2 regions of the Streptomyces sp. NPDC060031 genome follow, and region 2 is predicted to be linked to the other one. Evidence: riboswitches for the same ligand, from Rfam matches in the RefSeq annotation. Region 2 holds a riboswitch; the other holds the start of a gene.
The links. Region 2 has a riboswitch for glycine ahead of gcvP (aminomethyl-transferring glycine dehydrogenase). Riboswitches for the same ligand answer to the same signal wherever they lie in the genome.
Positions count from the first base shown of each region.

Region 1 (6,456 bases), on a different contig from region 2:
GGTAAATTCAGTGGCAATGGGCCGCATCCGCCCGGGGCTTTGGTCATGAAAAGGGCCCGGCCCTGTGCAGAACAAGGCCGGGCCCTCCCAGGCCGTCGCCTAGAGCGTCGGGTACAGCGGGAACTTCGCGGCGAGCGCGGAGACGCGCGCCTTGAGGTCCTCGCCGTCGTACGCCGGCTTCAGCGCGGCCGCGATGATCTCCGCGACCTCGGTGAAGTCCTCGGCGCCGAAACCGCGCGTGGCCAGGGCCGGCGTACCGATCCGCAGGCCCGAGGTGACCATCGGCGGCCGCGGGTCGTTCGGGATGGCGTTCCGGTTGACCGTGATGCCGATCTCGTGGAGCCGGTCCTCGGCCTGCTGGCCGTCCAGCTCGGAGTTGCGCAGGTCGACCAGGACCAGGTGAACGTCGGTGCCGCCGGAGAGGACGGAGACGCCGACCTCGGTGACGTCCGGCTGCACCAGGCGCTCGGCGATGATCTTCGCGCCTTCGAGGGTGCGCACCTGGCGCTCCTTGAACTCCTCCGAGGCCGCGACCTTGAAGGAGACCGCCTTGGCGGCGATCACGTGCTCCAGCGGGCCGCCCTGCTGACCCGGGAAGACCGCGGAGTTGATCTTCTTGGCCAGCTCCTGGGTCGACAGGATGACACCGCCGCGCGGACCGCCGAGGGTCTTGTGCGTGGTGGTGGTCACGACGTGGGCGTGGGGCACCGGGTTCGGGTGCAGGCCCGCGGCGACCAGGCCCGCGAAGTGCGCCATGTCGACCATCAGGTACGCGCCGACCTCGTCCGCGATGCGGCGGAAGGCGGCGAAGTCCAGCTGGCGCGGGTAGGCGGACCAGCCGGCGACGATCAGCTGCGGCTTGGACTCCTTGGCGAGGCGCTCGACCTCGGCCATGTCCACCTGGCCGGACTCGTCGACGTGGTACGGGACCACGTTGTAGAGCTTGCCGGAGAAGTTGATCTTCATGCCGTGGGTCAGGTGACCGCCGTGGGCCAGGCTCAGGCCCATGATCGTGTCGCCCGGCTTCAGCAGCGCGAACATCGCGGCCGCGTTCGCCTGCGCACCCGAGTGGGGCTGCACGTTCGCGGCCTCGGCGCCGAACAGCGCCTTGATGCGGTCGATCGCGATCTGCTCGACCACGTCGACGTGCTCGCAGCCGCCGTAGTAGCGGCGACCGGGGTAGCCCTCGGCGTACTTGTTGGTCAGGACCGAGCCCTGGGCCTCCATGACGGCGACCGGAGCGAAGTTCTCCGACGCGATCATTTCCAGGGTCGACTGCTGGCGCACGAGCTCGGCGTCGACGGCGGCGGCGACGTCCGGGTCGAGCTCGTGGAGAGGGGTGTTCAGTACAGACATCAGGGTCCCCTGGGGTCAGTTACCGGCGGTGAGCTTGGCGTACTCGTCGACGGAGAGCAGGTCGGCCGGCTCCTCCGTGACGCGCACCTTGAAGAGCCAGCCGCCCTCGAACGGCGCCGAGTTCACCAGCGACGGGTCGTCCACGACGTCCTGGTTGGCCTCGACGACCTCACCGGTGACGGGGGAGTACAGGTCGCTGACCGACTTGGTCGACTCCAGCTCGCCGCAGGTCTCGCCCGCGGTCACCGTGTCGCCGACCTCGGGGAGCTGGGCGTAGACGACGTCACCGAGCGCGTTGGCCGCGAACTCCGTGATGCCGACCGTCGAGACGCCGCCCTCGGCGTCCGACAGCCACTCGTGCTCCTTGCTGTAACGCAGCTGCTGGGGGTTGCTCATGACCTGATTCTCCTGGATGCGGGGGAGTGGATACGAACGGTGGTCTTGGGTACTGAGACGGCTCTGTACGGGGTACCCGTGCGGCAGCGCCGCGTACGGGCTACTTCTGCCGCTTGTAGAACGGCAGGGCCACGACCTCGTACGGCTCATGCGTACCGCGAATGTCCACGCCGACGCCGGAGGTGCCGGGCGCGGCGTGTGCCGCGTCGACATACGCCATCGCGATCGGCTTGCCCAGCGTCGGGGACGGGGCGCCCGAGGTGACCTCGCCGATGACCTGGCCGTCGGCCACGACCGGGAAGCCGGCGCGCGGGACGCGGCGGCCCTCGGCGATCAGACCGACCAGCTTGCGCGGCGGGTTGGTGGCGGCCCGCTCGGCGGCGGCCTCCAGGGCGGCGCGGCCCACGAAGTCGCCCTCCTTCTCGAACTTCACGACCCGGCCCAGGCCCGCGTCGAACGGGGTGAGGGAGGTGGTCAGCTCGTGCCCGTACAGCGGCATGCCCGCTTCCAGGCGCAGGGTGTCGCGGCAGGACAGGCCGGCCGGGACCAGGCCGACGCCCTCGCCGGCCTTGGTCAGCGCCTGCCACAGCTCCACGGCGTGCTCGGGGGAGACGAACAGCTCGAAGCCGTCCTCGCCGGTGTAGCCCGTACGCGCGATCAGCGCGGGCACCCCGGCCACCGTGCCGGGCAGGCCGGCGTAGTACTTCAGCCCGTCCAGGTCGGCGTCGGTCAGGGACGCCAGGATGCCGGGGGACTCGGGGCCCTGGACGGCGAGCAGGGCGTACGCGTCGCGGTCGTCGCGGACCTCGGTGTCGAAGCCGGCGGCGCGCTCGGTGAGGGCGTCGAGGACGACCTGGGCGTTGGAGGCGTTGGCGACGACCATGTACTCGGTCTCGCCCAGGCGGTAGACGATCAGGTCGTCGACGATCCCGCCGTCCTCCTGGCAGATGTGCGTGTAGCGGGCGCGGCCGACGCCGACGGTGGAGATGTTGCCGACCAGCGCGTGGTCCAGGGCCTTGACGGCCTCCGGGCCGGTCAGGGTGATCTCGCCCATGTGGGAGAGGTCGAACAGGCCGGCCTTGGTGCGGACGGCGTTGTGCTCGTCGCGCTCGCTCGCGTACCGAAGGGGCATGTCCCAGCCCGCGAAGTCGGTCATGGTCGCACCGAGCGAACGGTGCAGCGCATCGAGGGCGGTCAGGCGGGGGGCAGTGCTCATGGGTGTGGCTCCCGGGTCCCAGGGCATGACATGACGAGGAGGATCCTCCCCATCTGTCATCGGAACCTGAGAGGTTCGCCGAGAGGCCCCGGATGCCGGGGGATCGTCGACTTGCACCTTGGGTGGAGCGCACGCCGGTGTCACGGAGACGGGTGGCGCGGCTCGCTTTTCAGATCTGCCTCATCCACGCGGTACGGGGCCTGAGAGATTCAAGGGAGGTACTTGCTCCTTCGGCGCCCGGACACGGCCTTGCGGCGTGCCGGGACTCTCCCGCGCGGATTCAAGCGGCCGGTATGCAGTTGGTGTCCAGATGGCGCACATCATTGCACGGTGCGGCGCGGATTGGGCGTGGGGGGTCGAAAGAGCGTACGGACCGGAACCGGGGCTGCCGGATTACCGTCTCTTTACACTCAGTGGGCATGGGCTCCCGGGAGCCCGATTCGGGGGAGGCGAGCACTGTGCGGAGATTCGGAGCGCTGGCGGCGACGGGGTCCGTGGCGGGGATGCCGGCGCAGCGGGGACGCGTGCGCGAGGCTGCCCGCGGGCCGGTACGGGACCTGCGCGGTCCGGGGGTGCGCGGCCCGCAGCGGCTCGGCTTCGCCGAGGGGGACATCGTGGTGGTGTCCGGGCTGCCGGGCGGCGGCAAGAGCACGCTGATCAAGCGGGCGGCGGCCGAGGGCGGGGCGATCGACTCCCAGGACACCCGCGAGCGCTGGGAGCGGCGGATGCCGGGGGCCCTGCCGTACGCCGTCTACCGGCCGCTGGTCCGCGTCGCCCACTACCGCGGCCTGTGGCGGACCCTGCGCTCCGGTGCGTCGGTCGTCGTCCACGACTGCGGTACGCAGAGCTGGGTACGGGGCCTGCTCGCGGCGGCCGCGCGGCGCCGGGGCCGGGCGCTGCACCTGCTGCTGCTGGACACCACCGCGCAGGAGGCGCTGTCCGGCCAGGCCGCGCGGGGCCGGGGCGTCTCGGCGTACGCCTTCGCCCGCCACCGCGGCGCGGTGGCACGGCTGCTGAGCGACGCGGAGGCCGGCCACCTCCCGCCCGGCTGCGCCTCGGTGGTCCTCCTGGACCGCCGCTCGGCCGCCGCGGTGACCCGCATCGCCTTCCACCCCCGCGCCGACGCCTGACCCCCCACCGCGGGCCTTGGGGGCGGAGCCCCGCGGTGGGGCCCGGCCCGGCGGCCGATAGCCTCGGTGCGACGACACACCGGGACCCAACCGAAGGGCACACGCACATGCAGAGCGGCGGCGGCTGGCCGGGAAATGAGCTGGAGCACGTGCTCGGCGCGGCGCTGGGGCAGGCCGACGCCGGAGCGCGGATCCTGGAGGTGCTGGGGCGCAGCCACGTATGGGTCCCGCTGCCCGACGGCGGCGGGCCCGAGCGCGCCGCCCTCACCCTCCCCACCATGGAGATCGCCGGCGCGGCGTACGTCCCGGTCTACAGCTCCGAGGCTCAGTTCCGCTCCTGCGCCGGCCCCGCCATGGCCTTCGCGGTCGCCCCGGCCGTCGAGTTCGCCCGCGGCCTGCCCCCGCAGCTCGGCATCGCCGTGAACCCCGAGGGCGCGGTCGGCGTCCCCCTGCCCCCGCCCGCCGTCGCGGAGCTCTGCCGCACCGGCCGCACCCCCCTCGACGGCACGGCCACCGGCGGCCGTGTGCGGCTCTACGAACCCGACTGGCAGGAAGACCCGGTCGACTTCCTGGCCGCCGCCGCCGAGGAGTTCCGCGCCACCGGCGTGGTCGCCTCCGCGTCCCGCTGCCTCGCCAGCGTCGAGGGAGGCGCGCCCGAGCTCTACATCGGTGTCCAGCTGGTGGGATGGGAGCCCGAGATGCGAAACGCCCCGATGGAGGCGCTGGGCCGGGCCCTGACCCGGGTTCCGGCGCCCTGGCCCGTGCAGTTGATCCTCCTGGACGCGGTCCAGGACCCCGTGACCGACTTCATCGTTACGCGCGTACGCCCCTTCTACCTGCCGTAGACCCGATTAAGCTGGTTACATCTCCTGGCCGCACGCGTGGCCTGGGCACGCGTGGACGACGGGCGGACGAAGAGGGGTACCGGGTGAGTGCGTCAGGCACGGCCGCGGCCGGGCAGGTCGAGCACATGCTGCGCCAGGTGACTCCCGGGCGCTATGAGAGCTACGAGTCAATGCTGCACGCCCTCGCCGAGGGCAGGCTGTGGATGCTGCTCTGGCAGGGGCAGCCGGGTTCCCCGGACGCCCAGTACGCGGGCATGGAGGTCGAGGGCCTGGGTTACGCGCCCTGCGTGACCTCCCCACAGGAGCTGGCCGCCAGCGGCTGGAACCGCGGCTACGAGGTGGTCACCGGCCGGGACATCGCCCGCGCCCTCTACCCCGACCGCTGGGGCCTGTGGCTCAATCCGCACGCCCAGGGCGGCGGCGTCGGCATCCCGTGGGCCGACCTGCGCCGGATCGCGACCGGCCTGGACCGGATGCCGGCCGGACCGCTGCGGCTGTCCGAGCCCGCCATCGAGCTCCCGCAGTTCTACGGCCTGCTCACCCAGCACGCGCACCGCACGCCCGCCGTGCGCTCGCTGCGGCGCGCCTGGGTGCAGCCCGCGCTCGGCTCCCCGTACCTCGCGGTGGGGCTCGACCTGTACGACGCCTCCGCGCCCGCGCTGGAGTCCGTACGGGAGATGATGCGCCAGTCGGTCGGCGCGGTGCCCGAGGGGGTGCCGGTGTGCACGGTGGCGCTGGCGGACGAGCACGACCCCGTGGCGATGTGGCTGCGCGCGCAGACCCGGCCGTTCTACGACCGCGAGGGCCAGGCCCCGCCGTACTGACCGCATATCAAGACATCACGTCCGAAGGCCGTACCGGTCCCCTCCGGTGCGGCCTTCGGCTTATCCGTTGATTCCGCCCAAATAGCGGACCGGAAATGGCACTTGGGCCTGATGTCCGTTCCGCGCCGTACGGTCCCTCTTTCACCGCTGACCAGAACCGGCCGTTCGGATAACGGAAGGTGCAGGCGCAGATCACGGTTGCGCATCACATCCCCGGCAGGTCTGGCGGCTGCTCCTGAGCCCGTTGAAGACTCCCCCCACCGAAGGCCGGTCAATCCCACAACCACCGGCTCTTCACGTGCACTTCAGGCGCAATTCGTGCCATTCGCACCATCAGCGACGCCGAAAGAACCAAGCCGCCACAGCGGCGGGCATGGGCCGGCCACCGTCGGCCGAGAGGGGTCCCCACCACGATGACGGCACCACTGCACGACACCAGCGCGGCCGAGCCCGCGGCCGTGGCCGCCCCCGACCTCCCGCAGAAGGCGATCGAGGGGCGCTCACCGTGGAAGATCGCCTGGCTCCGGCTCAAGCGTGACAAGGTCGCACTCGCCGGCGGCGTCATCGTGCTCCTGCTGATCCTCGTCGCGATCTTCGCGCCGTTGATCGTCAACCTCCTCGGCCACCCGCCGGAGGAGCTGCACGAGGACCTGCTGGACCCGCTGCTCGGTCTGCCGGCAGGCCCCCGA
Region 1 is NZ_JBHWVM010000015.1:34,119-40,574, forward strand. It holds gene glyA (serine hydroxymethyltransferase) at 100-1,356, opposite strand; gene gcvH (glycine cleavage system protein GcvH) at 1,372-1,752, opposite strand; gene gcvT (glycine cleavage system aminomethyltransferase GcvT) at 1,853-2,968, opposite strand; glycine riboswitch at 3,148-3,251, opposite strand; gene ACFWB8_RS09485 (AAA family ATPase) at 3,472-4,098, shown strand; gene ACFWB8_RS09490 (enhanced serine sensitivity protein SseB) at 4,206-4,943, shown strand; gene ACFWB8_RS09495 (enhanced serine sensitivity protein SseB C-terminal domain-containing protein) at 5,027-5,767, shown strand; gene ACFWB8_RS09500 (ABC transporter permease) at 6,181-6,456, shown strand, end outside.
Region 1: it holds a riboswitch for glycine, as region 2 does, so the genes downstream of both, gcvT (glycine cleavage system aminomethyltransferase GcvT) here and gcvP (aminomethyl-transferring glycine dehydrogenase) in region 2, are expected to answer to the same signal.

Region 2 (6,456 bases):
CCCGGAGCAGGGCTGGAGCCTGCTGTGCAACGGTGTCCTGCTCTTCGAGGACACCGGCGAGCTGCTGCCGGACGGCCAGATCATCGCCCCGCACCGCACGCTCGCGGCGGCGTAACAGCACGAAAAGGGGCCGGCCCAGGAGCACGAAGCTCCCGGACCGGCCCCTTCGTCATGCCTAGTTGTCGTACTCGTCCAGCGGCGGGCAGGAGCAGACCAGGTTGCGGTCACCGAAGGCGCCGTCGATCCGGCGCACCGGCGGCCAGTACTTCTCCGCGGCCGACACCCCGCCGGGGAAGACGGCCTCGTCCCGGGTGTACGGGTGGTTCCATTCGCCGCCCAGCGCCGCCGCCGTGTGCGGGGAGTTGGCCAGCGGGTTGTCGTCCACCGGCCACTCGCCGGCCGCGACCCGCTCGATCTCGCCGCGGATGGCGATCATCGCATCGCAGAAGCGGTCGATCTCGGCGAGGTCCTCGGACTCCGTCGGCTCGATCATCAGGGTGCCGGCCACCGGGAAGGACATCGTCGGCGCGTGGAAGCCGTAGTCGATCAGGCGCTTGGCGATGTCGTCCACGCTGACCCCCGTCGCCTTCGACAGCGGGCGCAGGTCGATGATGCACTCGTGCGCGACCAGGTCGCCCGGACCGGTGTAGAGCACCGGGTAGTGCGGCTCCAGGCGCTTGGCGATGTAGTTCGCACCCAGCACGGCCACCTGGGTGGCGCGCTTGAGGCCCTCGCCACCCATCAGGCGTACGTACGACCAGGAGATCGGCAGGATGCCGGCCGAACCCCACGGCGCGGCCGAGATCGGGCCGACGCCCGTCTCGGGGCCGGCGGTCGGCTGCAGCGGGTGGTTCGGCAGGTACGGGGCCAGGTGCGCCCGGACGCCGACCGGGCCGACGCCCGGACCGCCGCCGCCGTGCGGGATGCAGAAGGTCTTGTGCAGGTTCAGGTGCGAGACGTCGCCGCCGAAGTGACCCGGCTTGGCCAGGCCCACCAGGGCATTGAGGTTGGCGCCGTCCACGTAGACCTGGCCGCCGGCCTCGTGCACCTGGGCGCAGATCTCGGCGACGTGCTCCTCGAACACACCGTGGGTCGAGGGGTAGGTGATCATCAGCACGGCGAGCTCGTCGCGGTACTGCTCGATCTTGGCGCGCAGGTCGGCCGCGTCCACCTCGCCGTCGTCGGCGGTCTTGACGACGACGACCTTCATGCCGGCCATCACGGCGCTGGCGGCGTTGGTGCCGTGCGCGGAGGACGGGATGAGGCAGATGGTGCGCTGCTCGTCACCGTTCGCACGGTGGTACGCGCGGACCGCGAGCAGACCGGCGAGCTCACCCTGGGAACCGGCGTTCGGCTGGATGGAGACCTTGTCGTAACCGGTGACCTCGCAGAGACGTTCCTCCAGCTCGGTGATGAGCGTGAGGTACCCCTCGGCCTGGTCCACCGGGGCGAACGGGTGCAGCTGGCCGAATTCGGGCCAGGTGACCGGCTCCATCTCGGTTGTCGCGTTGAGCTTCATGGTGCAGGAGCCCAGCGGGATCATGCCGCGGTCCAGCGCGTAGTCCTTGTCCGAGAGCTTGCGCAGGTAGCGCAGCATCGCGGTCTCGGAACGGTGCTGGTGGAACACCGGGTGCGTCAGGTACGCGTCCGAGCGCAGCAGCCCCTCGGGCAGCGTGTCGGCGGTGGTCTCGTCGAGCGCCTCGATGTCGGCGCTGACGCCGAAGGCGGCCCAGACGGCCTCGATGTCGGCGCGCAGGGTCGTTTCGTCGCAGGAGACGGAGACGAGGTCGGCGTCGACCTGGTACAGGTTGACCCCGCCCTCGCGGGCGGCGGCGATGACCTCGGCCGCGCGGCCCGGCACCCGGGCGGTGATGGTGTCGAAGTACGCGCCGTGCACGACCTCGACCCCGCCCGCGGTCAGACCGGCGGCGAGCAGGGCCGCGTAGCGGTGGGTGCGGCGGGCGATCGTCCGCAGCCCGTCCGGCCCGTGGTAGACGGCGTACATGCCGGCCATGACGGCGAGCAGCACCTGAGCGGTACAGATGTTGCTCGTGGCCTTCTCGCGGCGGATGTGCTGCTCACGGGTCTGCAGGGCCAGGCGGTAGGCCTTGTTGCCGTCCGCGTCCACCGAGACGCCGACGAGGCGGCCGGGCAGCGAGCGGGCGTGCTTGGCCTGGACGGCCATGTAGCCGGCGTGCGGACCGCCGAAGCCCATCGGCACACCGAAGCGCTGCGTGGTGCCGACGGCGATGTCCGCGCCCAGCTCACCGGGGGAGGTCAGCAGGGTCAGGGCGAGCAGGTCGGCCGAGACGGTGACGATGGCACCGAGCTCGTGCGCCTGGTCGATGACCGGCTTGATCTCCCGCACGGCGCCGGAGGCGCCCGGGTACTGGAGCAGTACGCCGAACACACCGCGCTCGGCGATCTCCGCGGGAATGCCCTCGGACAGGTCGGCGACGACGATCTCGACCCCGACCGGCTCGGCGCGGGTCTCGATCACGGCGATGGTCTGCGGCAGCGCGTCGGCGTCGATCAGGAAGACGCCGTCCTTGACCTTGCCCACGCGGCGGGCCAGGGACATGGCCTCGGCGGCCGCGGTGCCCTCGTCGAGCAGCGAGGCGCCGGAGGTCGGCAGACCGGTCAGGTCGGCGACGACGGTCTGGAAGTTCAGCAGCGCCTCGAGGCGGCCCTGCGAGATCTCGGGCTGGTACGGCGTGTACGCGGTGTACCAGGCCGGGTTCTCCATCACGTTGCGCAGGATCACCGGCGGCGTGAAGGTGCCGTAGTAGCCCAGGCCGATCATCGGGGAGAGGACCTGGTTGCGGTCCGCGAGGAGCCGCAGCTCGGCCAGCACCTCGGCCTCGGTGCGCGCCTCGGGCAGGTTCAGCGCGGCAGCGGTCTTGATCACATCCGGTACCGCGGCGGCGGTCAGTTCGTCCAGGGAGCCGTAGCCCACCTGGGCGAGCATCTTCGCCTGCGCCTCGGCATCCGGGCCGATGTGGCGCTGCTCGAAGGGGATGCCTCGCTCCAGCTGAGAGAGCGGAATGCGGTTGGCGGTCATGTACGGAGGCCTCCTGGTCGTACGACCTGCGAGGGGCACCACGGCGCGGGCACCCGGACGGCCTCCCCCTCTGTCATCTCAACCTGAGAGCTTCACCGGAGTCGCGGGCAGGCCCGTGAGCTCCGGCTTTCACCGTCGGTGAGGAGGGGAACCGGCACTGCGCGCCCGGTACCCGCCCCTGCTTTCCAGAGTGGCCTCGTCGCGTGCGGTACGTATGCCTGAGAGATTCCGGGGAGGATTTGCTCCTTCGGCGCCTCCGTCACGTTCACTCGGAGGACTCTCCCGCACAGGGTCAACAGCCGTCACCCAGCCTACCAGCGAGGATCTGGGCACTCCCTCGAGTGGCCCCCTCTCCGAATATGCACTTTTGTAGTCATTACGGAGGAGTTGCGACCAATTGGAGGGACCGTGCAGACCGACATCGATCCGCGCAGCCTGATCGGCCGCAAGGCGTTCGACCGCAATGGGACCAAGATCGGCACCATCGACGAGGTCTACCTCGACGATGCCACAGGAGTTCCGGAATGGGCCGCCGTCCGGACCGGCCTGTTCAGCCGGGACGCCTTCGTCCCCCTGGAACCGAGCGAGCTGGTGGGCGACACCCTGCGGGTGCCCTTCGAGCGCTCGCTCATCCGCGACGCCCCGGACTTCGGCGTCGGCCGCCACCTCTCCCCCGAACAGGAGCTGCAGCTCTACCACCACTACGGCCTGGACATCGCCGTCCCCTCCGACTTCCAGCGCGACTTCGGACGCCTGGCCGGCGAGGACACCCCTTAGGGATCACGCCTCCGGGATCACGCCTCCGGGATCACGCGACTCCCCGACGAGGGGCAGCGGATCGGACGGCTCCAGCTCGGGGTCGTCCACCAGGAACGTCCGCACCCGGCCCGGCCGCGACCCGGGCCGCTCGAACCGTACGGTCACCCGCCCGACCCCGCTGCCCTGCACCCACCCGGGCCCGTACACCGCGTGCAGTACGTCGCTCCCGGCCGCCCAGCGGCGCTCGGGAGCGGGCTCGGGGTCCGCGGGCCCCGGGGTCTCGCCCGGGCCCCCGCCCGGCCCCGTGCCACCGCCGTCGGCGGCGTCCTTCACCCCGTCGGCCGCACCGGCCGCACCGGCCGCGCCAGCCGCACCGGCCCCCAGGGCCCCACCGGCCTCGTCCTCCCCGTCGGCCACGGTGACCAGCGACGCGGCCTGGGCGAAGAGGTCCTCCTGCGTGTAGTCCGCCAGCCCCGTCACCCCCACCCCCAGCAGCCGCACCCCGCCCGTGGTGTCCACCGACTCCAGCAGCCGCGCGGCCGCCTCCCGGACCACCCCCGGGTCGTCCGTCGGCCCGCGCAGCGTCTCGGACCGGGTCAGCGTCGAGAAGTCGTACCGGCGCACCTTCAGCACGATCGTGCGCCCCGAGTGCCCCGACTCCCGCAGCCGTCGCACACACCGGTCGGCGAGCCGCTGCACCTCGCCCCGGATCCGCACCCGGTCGTGGATGTCCACGTCGAAGGTGTCCTCGACCGACACCGATTTCGCATCGCGCTCGGCCACCACCGGCCGCTCGTCCAGCCCCAGCGCCATCCGGTACAGCCCGACCCCGTGCGAGCGCCCCACCATCCGGACCAGCTCGTCCTCACCCGCCTCGGCGAGCTCCCCCACCGTGGTGATCCCGGCCCGCCGCAGGTGTTCCCCGGTGGCCGGCCCCACCCCGGGCAGGGTCCGTACCGACATCGGCGCGAGCAGCTCGCGCTCCGTGCCCACCTCGATCAGCAGCAGACCGTTCGGCTTGGCCTCCTCGGAGGCCACCTTGGCCAGCATCTTGGAGCCGGCGAGCCCCACCGACCCGCTGAGCCCGGTCGCGGCCCGGATGTCCGCCCTGAGCCGCTCACCCACCACCCGCGCGCCCTGGGCGTCGAAGGCGACCCCGCCGGCCTCCAGGTCCACGAAGGCCTCGTCCAGGCTGAGCGGCTCCACCAGCGGCGACAGCTCCCGCAGCAATGCCATGACCACGTCGCTGACCGCCCGGTACAGGCTGAAGCGCGGGATGAGATAGGCGCCGTTCGGGCACAGCCGGCGCGCCTGGGCCGTCGGCATCGCCGAGTGCACCCCGAAGCGCCTGGCCTCGTACGAGGCGGTCGCGACGACCCCGCGCGGCCCGAGCCCGCCGACGATGACGGCCTTGCCGCGCAGGCTCGGCTTCGCCGCCTGCTCCACGGCGGCGTAGAAGGCGTCCATGTCCAGGTGCAGGATCGTCGGGGCGGCTCTCACAGCACCGATGCTGCACTACGCCACTGACAATCCGGTGGCGGGACCCGGTCCGCCTCAGACGGCCCGGTTGCGGCGCGCGGCGAGCTCGTCGGACGGGTTGTGCCCGACCACCGTCTCGCCGGTGTCCACGCGCTCCCCGTGCAGCTGCGAGAGGGCGTTCTCGACGTCCCGCCAGACCACGCCGACGGCGATGCCGAAGACGCCCTGCCCGCCCTGGAGCAGGCTCACCACCTGGTCCGGCGAGGTGCACTCGTACACGGTGGCGCCGTCGCTCATCAGCGTCATGCGCTCAAGGTCCGAGAAACCGCGGTCGCGCAGGTGCTGCACGGCGGTGCGGATGTTCTGCAGCGCCACCCCGGTGTCGAGGAAACGCTTGACGATCTTGAGGACGACGACGTCCCGGAAGCTGTACAGCCGCTGCGCGCCCGCCCCGTACGCGGGACGCACGCTCGGCTCCACCAGCCCCGTACGCGCCCAGTAGTCCAGCTGCCGGTACGTGATGCCGGCCGCGGCGCACGCCGTCGGCCCCCGGTATCCCACCTGCTCGGGCGCCGGCTCGCCGCCCACCGGTCCGACCGGCGTCGACTCCGGCTGGCGGCGCGCGGAGCCCACCGCACCGCCGTGCAGCGGGTACGGTCCACCGTCACTCCGTGCGGGGGTGCCCCCGGTCGTACCGTCGCCCGTGATCCTCACGCCGACCCTCCGTCCTTGACCTGCCACCTCGAAGGTAGGCAGTCACCAGGGGTGCGTCAACGATCGCCACACTCGGCACGCCGAGTGATAATCACCCTGAGAGTGGTTTCCCGTACCCCGCTGCCGGGAAAGGCTAATCGAATGGGCTGAATTTTCCTGGAGGACGCCCAGAGGATGCCCGGGCCGAGGCGGTCACTGGGGCCCGGTACCGAAGTCCTCCGGCGAGATCTGGTCGAGGAACTCGCGGAACTTCTCCACCTCGTCCTCCTGCTCGTCCGGAATGGCGATTCCGGCGTCGTCCAGCACGCCGTCACTGCCGTAGATCGGCGTCCCCGTCCGCAGGGCCAGCGCTATGGCGTCGGAAGGGCGCGCGCTCACCTCGACCCCGCTGGCGAAGACGAGCTCCGCGTAGAAGACGCCCTCCCGCAGATCCGTGATCCGGA
Region 2 is NZ_JBHWVM010000029.1:7,663-14,118, reverse strand. It holds gene ACFWB8_RS15670 (DUF5999 family protein) at 1-115, shown strand, start outside; gene gcvP (aminomethyl-transferring glycine dehydrogenase) at 176-3,061, opposite strand; glycine riboswitch at 3,258-3,356, opposite strand; gene ACFWB8_RS15660 (PRC-barrel domain-containing protein) at 3,470-3,838, shown strand; gene ACFWB8_RS15655 (DNA polymerase IV) at 3,842-5,320, opposite strand; gene ACFWB8_RS15650 (MerR family transcriptional regulator) at 5,375-6,013, opposite strand; gene ACFWB8_RS15645 (bifunctional nuclease family protein) at 6,206-6,456, opposite strand, start outside.